One region of the Bacillus sp. JJ1533 genome, then DNA from elsewhere that is predicted to be linked to it. Evidence: riboswitches for the same ligand, from Rfam matches in the RefSeq annotation. Region 1 holds a riboswitch; each other region holds the start of a gene.

Region 1 (3,286 bases):
ATCATTTTTCTTTATTTTTATAAAGCTATCTGTTATTCCTTTTTTATTTTTACTAGGTATAATTTGCCCAATTCGAATTTTAGGTCCTGGGAGATCAATGAAAATTTTACATTTCGAAGTATTTCTAACACATCTTGCATGATACGTTTCTTCTGCCATTCTTAAAGAATGAATCATCTTTTTCCATACCGTTAATTCATCATGTGCACAGTTTATTCTTGCTATTGTCATACCGGCTTGCAGTAAATCGTAAAAAATTTCAGGGGTAATAAGCATTTTACGGTCAAGAGTAACCATTATATGTTTGTTATTTATTGCTTTTCCAAACAAGTGATCCTTACGATCTTCTTTTAATGATTTGGCAGTGTTTACTTCAATATATTCCTGATTTAAGTTAGGGGCAGAATCTTCCTTGGAAAGGTGATGGATGATTTTATTTAAGGTATCCATGATATGGGGGCTACTGTTTGAAAGTGGCAAAAATCCTTTTTCACGTAAAATATTGTTCAAATTGGGATGAGCCATTCTATGCAATGCAAAAAAAGCTCTTAAATTGATTTTACTTAGAGTTGTAGTGTCAGAGACATTGTTTTTGGTGTACTGTAAAATCGCTGCTTGAGCATCTTCCCTTAGTTTAATCAAATATTTTTTTAGTTTAATTTGATCCATTGCCACCACATTCCTTTCAAGGATTCAGAAAAAACATTTCTGATGTAGGGAAATTCAATATGTAATTAGATTGTATTCAAAAGGGCTGTATCAAAACTTTGGATTAATTCTTTTACATTATTCATTTATATTCAATCTTTTTAATATGTTGAAAAGATAAAAAAACTCCACCCCCTTAAATATAAGGAAGGTGGAGCTTTTAAATGATGATTCCGATTGGGTTCGAACCAACGACCTCTACCCTGTCAAGGTAGCGCTCTCCCAGCTGAGCTACGGAATCACTATATATGAATAATTTATAATATACATCTGTTTGGATAGATTGTCAATTGGTTTTAGTAATTTTAAAGATTTTAGGCCCAAGAAATATTAAAACTGTTAAAACCATACTAAAGTAGTATTTACAAAATATCAGAATATGAGATATAAATATAATATTAAGATAAATTACAACTTAATAATCGCTTAATTCCCAAAATTGGGAAACGGGGGAACCATCACGTGCAAAAGGAAATGCACTCGGGGTGAATCCTTTTTATAAAGGTAGGATATAACTCTTCATCCGAATCCGACAGCTAACCTCGTAAGCATCAGGAGAGAGATTGTGCGCAAATCAACTTTAAGGCCACGAGCCATACTCTCGTGGCTTTTTTGTATCTCCTAAAATAGGATTTCATCCCAATTCACATTTCCCTTTTGCCACTAACACAATATTTAACTACATCTTTGAGGAGGTTGTTTATGTCATTAACTAAAAAGATTTTATTAGGGTTAGGTTTAGGTGCTATTGTTGGTCTTATTTTAAATTTAACCTCACCACAGATTTTTGAATACGCTAACACCTGGGTTTTTGTTCCACTTGGCCAAATTTTCTTGAATTTAATTAAAATGCTTGTTGTTCCAATTGTCTTAGTATCTATTACTCTAGGAGTTGCGGGACTGGGTGATCCTAAGAAACTTGGAAGAATTGGAGCAAAAACGATTACTTATTTTTTAGCAACAACTACACTTGCTATTACAATCGCAATCGCCCTTGCCTCCATTTTTAAGCCAGGTGCTGGCGGAGGTTTTGATACAGAAGGAGTTACTTACGATGGGGCAACTGAAGCTCCTCCGGTTATGGAGACATTGATAAATATTATCCCAACGAATCCTTTTACGGCAATGAATAATGCCGACATGTTGCAAATTATTGCATTTGCTATTTTCATAGGGTTAGCGTTAACCGTTTTAGGTGAAAAGACGAAAGGTATCCTAAATCTATTTGAACAAGCAAATGAAATTATGATGTACCTTGTAAATCTTGTTATGAAAACGGCACCATATGGAACATTTGGATTAATTGCAACTGCGATTGGAAGTCAAGGATATGCTGCAATTAAATCAATGCTCGCTTATTTCCTAATTGTACTCGCTGCCTTACTTATCCATTCGGTTGTAACATATGGTGGCACAATTGCATTCTTGGCAAAACGAAGTCCAATCGAATTTTTTAAAGGATTCGCACCTGCCATGACAGTTGCCTTTAGTACATCAAGTAGTAATGCTACACTCCCAGTTTCAATGGAAACTGCACAAAGAAATCTGAAGGTTCCTGAACAAATTAGTAGCTTTGTTCAACCATTAGGAGCAACAATCAATATGGATGGAACAGCAATTATGCAAGGTGTTGCTACCATTTTCATTGCACAGGTATACGGTGTTGACCTTACATTCACTCAAATTTTGGTGGTTATCTTAACTGCGGTACTAGCCAGTGTGGGTACAGCTGGTGTTCCTGGTGTTGGGTTAATCATGCTAGCAATGGTACTAACAGCCGTTGGTCTACCAGCTGAAGGTATTGGTTTAATTATCGGTATTGATCGATTACTTGATATGACGCGTACTGCAGTAAATATCACAGGTGATGCTGCATGTGCCGTATATGTTGCAGAATCTGAAAAGAAACATATGGATCAAACAACTGCTTAATAAGTACAGATTTGCGACAGGGATTTCTCCTGTCGCTTTCCTTTTCTAAACGGTATAATTAAGGTGTAAATTGAGTGTATGGAGGATTTAAAATCATGGTTAATAAAGGCACCGTTAGGGAAATGACTATACATAGTAAGATTTTAAATGAAGAACTTGAGCTGATTGTTTATTTACCAGCATCATACTCTCCCCTTTATAAATACAATATTCTTATCGCCCAAGATGGACGTGACTATTTTAATCTTGGCAGGATTGCAAGGGTTGCCGATAAGCTATTGGAAACAGGCGAAATTAGCAACACCATTATTATTGGGGTTCCTTATAAAAGTGTTTCAGACCGACGTAGGAAGTACCATCCAGATGGTGAGCAGCATGATTTATACAAGCGCTTTTTAGGAGAAGAACTGGTTCCATTTCTCGATCGAGAGTTTCCAACGTATCAAATGGGGCAAGGACGCGCACTGATTGGGGATTCACTGGCAGCGACTATATCATTATTAACAGCACTCGAATACCCCCATACTTTTGGAAAAGTGATGCTGCAATCACCTCTTGTGAATGAACACGTCCTTCAAAAGGTTGAAAGTTTTGAAGAGCCACACCTCCTCGATTTGTATCATGTGATAGGAACAGGTGAAACCGA
Region 2 (3,286 bases), on a different contig from region 1:
TTTTTATTCCTTTCTCTTTGACTTTATCCTTCATTACATTCGCCTAATTGTAGAGAGACTTCTGCTGAATAAAGGTTAACAGCAATCAATCCTGAGCTGCATTTACAACTGCTGGGTTACCGATATCGCCTTGATCATTTAAATCTGGATCAATATACACATTCTCCATTCCTGCAGTCGTTGGTGAAAGATCTCCATAGGATGAATTTTCCCCTTGGGACTTTGAGTTTGCTGTGTGAGCATTATGAAAGGATTCACCAATATTCACTGAACCGTTATTCGAAATGCTGTTAACTTTCATGCTATAAATATTGATATGAGTAGGCATATTGATCACTCCCCCTTCATGTTCTTTTATCTTATGCAATAGGCATGCAGGCTGTTATCCTAATTTTGAAGATGTTATTTTTATACAAAAAAATAAGCACATTTCTATTGTTTAGAAATGTGCTTACTTGATTTAGTATATATTAAGAAGCTTGAGCTTCAGTTAGCGTTTCAACTTTAGCAGGTGGTTTGTATTGACCTTCCCATTTCGCAACAACGAGCGCTGCTAATGAATTTCCTACTACGTTAACCGCTGTACGTCCCATATCAAGAATACGGTCAATACCCGCGATAAAGGCTAACCCTTCAGCTGGTAAACCAATTGTACTAAATGTCGCTAATAGCACAACAAAGGAAACTCCAGGTACTCCTGCCATCCCTTTAGATGTGACCATCAAGACCAACATAAGCGTAATTTGTTGACCAATGCTTAGGTGAATTCCATACATTTGGGCAATAAATAATGAAGCGATGGCTTGATATAGAACAGATCCATCTAGGTTAAAGGAATAACCTGTTGGAATGACGAAAGTCGCAATATGCTTCGGGCTTCCGGCTTTCTCCATTTTGTCCATAATTTTCGGAAGGACGGTTTCTGAGCTTGCTGTTGAAAAGGCCAAGATGAGCTCTTCTTTGATCATCTTCAGTAATTTAAAAATATTAAGCCCAATGAATTTAGCCAGTAAGCCTAACACAACAATCACAAAGAAAATCATCGTTCCATATACAGTAATCGCTAATTTCCCTAATGGAATAAGGGATGCAAACCCATATTTAGAAATTGTTACACCGATTAATGCAAATACACCAATTGGGGCATACTTCATAAATAAGTTGGTTACATAGAACATGGCATTTGCCATACCTTCAAAGAAACGTAAAACAGGTTTTCCTTTTTCACCAATTGCTGCAATTCCTAGACCAAACACGACCGCAAAGAAGATAATCGCGAGCATATCGCCTTCAACCATTGCTTGGATTGGATTGGTCGGAACAATATGAAGCAGCGTATCAGTAATCGATTTGCCTTCTTGTTCCTCTGATGTGTTGACATAACCAGAAATATCACTTTGCTCTAGCTTGTCCATATTTAAACCAGCACCGGGCTGAAAAATATTGGCAGCAATCAAGCCGACTGCAATCGCGACTAATGTCATGCCTATAAAATACGTTAGGGACTTCGCACCTAACTTCCCAACTGATTTCAAATCACCTACACCAGCAATCGCAACGATGATACTTGAAAGCACGATTGGAACAACAATCATTTTAATTAGTCGGATAAAGAGATCTCCGAATGGCTGTAATACACTTTGTGCCGTTGGACTTCCATAGAAGATCCCACCGACGATAATCCCTAATACAAGACCAATAAAAATTTGAGTCGCTAGACTTAATTTGAACTTTTTCATAAATTACCTCACCCTCTTGTTGTTTTTTTTGACGTATTACCTTAGGTAAGGGAAACAAATGAATACGATAATTCTCCACAAAAAAAGCGGCAAGTGCCGACTTTCGAACTCTATCGTTCTCGTTCCCACTAAATTGCTTACGAGGTTAGCTTTCAGGTTAGGACTATCGGAAACACTGAGCCCCTTCTTTTCAGAATTCACCTATAACGGAAACGTATCCGTGTAATTATTGGGTCCCCCGCTCTTATTAAAAATAAGATTAAGCATGAATCAACTAATTGAATTCTATCATTAAAATACTATTTTAGTAAAGAATTTGTTATTTCCAGTGGGGGTGTGGGAGTGTCAATAGGGCGAAAATAACCTTTTAAACCATAAAAAACGACGTTCCGATTGGAAAACGTCGTTATCTAGTCCATTGGTCTGGATTGTGAAAAAGGTTATTTTTATATAATTATCGTTCAATCTATTATTTTATATTTCTATTCCTCATCACTACCCCGATATCTCTTATATGGAAGCGGATTCCAGGTTCGGTATTCGAGGTCATCTTTACGTAAGGCAGCAGGAATATCGTCCAATATTTTCTTCGCTACCTCTAGTTCACGCTCAGCTTCTGATTTATCCTGGTATAAAAATTCATCAGACGCTTTTTCCAAGGCTCGACTCACTTTTACCTCCAAGTTTTCAACGACCATTTGTTGCTGACGAGAAATCGATTCGCGCGCTTCTGCTACCCAAGTCGGCTGGACAGAACGAAGGTGGTCTGTGACATAACTAAATTCTTGAAAGACTTCCTTATAGACACGGTCTGCATTTTCGCGGACATCCTTAATCGCTGCTTCTAAATCGTCGATTGTGAGCTCAGACACCTCTAATGGACGCTTGCGTTTGGAACCACCGATTCCCTTTGAATGGAGATAATAAGGAAAAATAGACTTTATCGTTTTTCCAACAGGAGCAATAGCAAGCCCATCCTCGTCGACACCTTTAGGCTGCACACCTTGCATGGCAATCCGAGCAGATTCCGGTCTTACAATTTCCTTCGGCGGCAACACACCATATCTTAGTAATTCACGGATACCTGTTCCAGAAATATTGATGCGGTACCGATCATCGTGCGGACATGTCTGCTCGGTTGCTGGGCTGTCACAGCGTGTGCAATAGAACACTTCATGGAATAACCGAATATCGATGCCTAGTTCTTCATTTGTAAACGTATCAAATATCGTGTGACTTGCATACTTATCATAATAATCCCCAACACCTGCATGATCTCGGCCAATCAATGCATGGGTACACCCGTAATTTTTCATAATAAGGGCATGGAGAACCGCTTCACGAGGACCTGCAAAAATATAGGTCACACGCAGTGGTGAAAGAATTGTTCTCTCCTTTGGATAATACGTATCAAGCACAGCCTGATAGGATAACATACGGTATTCATGTCGAGTATATTCACGCTTGGCCATCTCAACTAGCGGCTGAACAAATAAGCCATCCATTTCCTCAAGTGCATTACGATGAATATATTCATGACCGCGATG
Region 3 (3,286 bases), on a different contig from region 1:
ATTGATAGTATCTGCCGGAATAGAGTTGGTTGTTAAAATAGTAATAGAATCGATGATTTCTTTGCATTTCTCCTCAATATCTATTAGGACCAAATCACAATCAATCCGTTTCAGTTGTTGTAGTGTAGTTCCACCTTTAATCAAGAAATATCCCTTTACCTCCTCACCTGCCCTGTATGTTTCTTTTTCAAGTATTAGATCAATCTTTGCTGATCCTATTCCTAATAATGCCATATATTTTCTCAGAATCATAAATATCCTCCTGTTTGATTTCGATATTATAAACCAATTATTTGGAACTGGAAAACAAAAAAACCTTTACCAATAGGCAAAGGTTTTTAAACAATAAAAGACCTTTACCAATAGGCAAAGGTCTTGCTAACAACGGATTAGTTGCCAACAAAGCCGAGAAAATAAAAATTTCCGAAATGACGACTTTGTTGTAAAAGCTACTCCCCTTTTAAAAAAGGATATAGTATTTATTTATAATACTAGTTTAAGGACTCTTCTTTTTAAAGTCAACCACTTTTTAATTTTTTAGTTCAGATCATTTAAAAAGTGAAATATCTTTTTAATTATTCTTTTGTGAACCGAATAGCTTTAGAATTGGATGTGGTTTTTTATCAATCACCTTCAGCTCATCCATAATGAGATTATTTTCATGTTTCGCTAACCATTCCTTAAGTTCATCCTTATTTTGACAATGGGTTAAGTAAATTTCCCCACCCTTACCTACAGCATTAACTACAAATCTATTCGTAGTTTTTCCCATAATTGTCACCCTTTTTCCAAAATCATATTTAGTATATGATCCATGGCTATTTGGACTTTAATGAATACAATGTATAATGTATTAATCAAAATAGATTGATATTTTCAAGTCACGTATTAGCGAAAATCGAGACTCCTGATGAAGGGTAATTCTCAATATGCTTTACGCGATTTATGAATGCTATTCTAATGCACCACTTTAGATTATGTCAATACACTTTACAATTATATTTTAAAAGTTTAATAATCTTAAAGAAACGAAGAAATATGGAGTTAGAAAGCTTTTTATCCATAAAATCGGTTCTATATGGTCTAATATTGCTTATTTCGAACTTTTTTTGGATTTTTTAGGTATTTACAAGCAATTAGTGAGAGGAGTAAAATAATCTCCATAAATTACAAATTGAAAAACGGCCTAATCTCTAAATCGAGAACGGAGGACCCACTTTTTTGGGGTTAATTCTGCAAATGCAGAAGGGATGACACTCTTTCGCCATCCTACCCGTCAGCTAACTTCGTCGGCTAAAGCGAAGGAGGTCAGAAGACCACCTTATTCAGGTGGCTTTTTTGTTTTTTAAAAACAAAATTGCTGCCCGTCTTTAATGGTCTTTTTGTTATGCCTAAATAAACTATTAACAAAAACCATGGTGGTAATAATATATATATTTGGCAAGGGAAAAATTAACCTGTAGACCATTTCATTTTTACCAGGTCAGTAAGGAGATAAAGATGCGAAAAATACTAGATCATTTGAACCCACCCAGAGTACTAGTTTTGGGATTTGCCATTATCATTTTACTTGGTACCATTTTGTTGACACTTCCAATTGCAACAGAAAACGGAGAACGGCTTTCGTTTCTAGATGCTTTATTTACTGCAACATCTGCTACTTGTGTAACAGGTCTTGTTGTAGTAGATACTGGAGATACCTTTTCACTGTTTGGAGAGTTGGTAATAATATCGCTTATTCAAGTTGGTGGATTAGGGTTTATGACATTTGGAACGTTTTTATTCATGATTTTAGGAAAAAAAATCTCTTTAAAAGAAAGACTGCTATTGAAAGAGGCATATAATAATATCTCTCTTGCCGGGATTGTTAAATTAGTCAAGCGAATATTACTATTCTCTATAGTCATTGAAGCGCTTGGGGGAATGATATTATCGATTCGTTTTTCTTACGACATGCCACTTGGTAAAGCCCTATATTTTGGTTTTTTTCATGCTATATCTAATTTTAATAATGCCGGGTTTGATTTAATGGGGGAATTTCGAAGCCTTACTCCCTATGTGGGCGATCCGGTTATTGTCTTTACAGTTACAACATTAATCATTTTAGGTGGCTTGGGATTTATCGTATGGAATGAACTTTATGAATACCGGAATACTCGCAGATTATCTGTTAATACGAAAATTGTATTAATGACAACAATCATTCTAGTAGGGAGTGCAACGATTTTAATCTTCCTCTTTGAATACGGGAACAATCAAACATTAGGCCCATTATCAATTACAGATAAAGCTTTAGGAGCATTTTATCATGGGGTAACTCCAAGAACAGCCGGTTCAAATACTTTGTCAATTGCAGATTTAACCTATTCTTCTTTATTTCTGACAATCTTCCTTATGTTCATTGGAGGCGGTTCTGGATCAACAGCAGGAGGGATTAAAATTACGACCTTTGCTTTGTTAATGGCAACTATTTGGACTCAATTCAAAGGAAAAGAAGATGTTGTATTATTTAAACGCAGAATTGAGACTGAAACGATCTTAAAAGCATTAACTGTGGCTACGTGCGGTGCCATGATTGTCACCATCATAACCTTTTTATTGAGTATTACTGATAAGGGATTCCCGTTTATTATGTATTTATTTGAAGCAGCTTCCGCATTTGGTACTGTCGGCTTATCGATGGGGTTAACCCCCGAGCTATCTTCAGTCGGTCGTATTTTCATTATTTTAACGATGTTTGTCGGAAGGCTAGGTCCGCTCACGCTCGGTTTTGCCTTGACAAAAAGGCGCAAAAAAGAAGCTTATCGTCATCCAAAAGGAAATATCATGATTGGATAATGTAGAAGGGTTGGGAGAGATAAAGATGAACACAAAACAATATGCTGTGATTGGTTTAGGTAGATTCGGAACAAGTATCGCCAGAAGATTGCATGAAGCTGGCCAAGAGGTACTAGGAATTGACATCAGTGAGGAGCGAGTGGAAGGTGCCGAGTCTTTTGTGACTCATGCTGTTATTGCAGACAGCACGGAAGAAAAAGCACTCACATCTATTGGAATCGAAAATTTTGATTGTGTGATAGTAGCTATTGGGAACGATATGCAAGCAAGCATTTTAACCGTCATGCTTTTAAAGAACCTAGGTATTAAGAAAATCATTGCAAAGGCTTTAGGCAAACGCCATGGTCAGGTATTAGAACATATTGGAGCTCATTGGATAGTATATCCAGAGAGAGATATGGGTGAAAGAGTCGCCAATCAGCTACTCTCCCCCAGCATGCTGAATTAT

The links. A riboswitch is a leader RNA that binds a small molecule or an ion and turns the genes downstream of it on or off. The one in region 1 is predicted to bind cyclic di-AMP.
Region 2: linked by a shared signal. The riboswitch ahead of V7138_RS01210 (cation:dicarboxylate symporter family transporter) and the one ahead of V7138_RS08965 (dicarboxylate/amino acid:cation symporter) in region 1 are both predicted to bind cyclic di-AMP.
Region 3: linked by a shared signal. The riboswitch ahead of V7138_RS05790 (TrkH family potassium uptake protein) and the one ahead of V7138_RS08965 (dicarboxylate/amino acid:cation symporter) in region 1 are both predicted to bind cyclic di-AMP.

Annotation. Positions count from the first base shown of each region.
Region 1 covers NZ_JBALOV010000018.1:23,951-27,236, reverse strand. The annotation lists gene V7138_RS08975 (pyruvate kinase) at 1-669, opposite strand, end outside; tRNA gene V7138_RS08970 (tRNA-Val) at 877-949, opposite strand; cyclic di-AMP (ydaO/yuaA leader) riboswitch at 1,122-1,275, shown strand; gene V7138_RS08965 (dicarboxylate/amino acid:cation symporter) at 1,411-2,640, shown strand; gene V7138_RS08960 (alpha/beta hydrolase) at 2,736-3,286, shown strand, end outside.
Region 2 covers NZ_JBALOV010000003.1:25,603-28,888, forward strand. The annotation lists gene V7138_RS01205 (spore germination protein) at 86-328, opposite strand; gene V7138_RS01210 (cation:dicarboxylate symporter family transporter) at 471-1,739, opposite strand; cyclic di-AMP (ydaO/yuaA leader) riboswitch at 1,859-2,015, opposite strand; gene V7138_RS01215 (sulfate adenylyltransferase) at 2,222-3,286, opposite strand, start outside.
Region 3 covers NZ_JBALOV010000009.1:11,060-14,345, forward strand. The annotation lists gene V7138_RS05780 (sporulation protein) at 1-252, opposite strand, end outside; gene V7138_RS05785 (hypothetical protein) at 572-772, opposite strand; cyclic di-AMP (ydaO/yuaA leader) riboswitch at 1,174-1,310, shown strand; gene V7138_RS05790 (TrkH family potassium uptake protein) at 1,501-2,838, shown strand; gene V7138_RS05795 (potassium channel family protein) at 2,864-3,286, shown strand, end outside.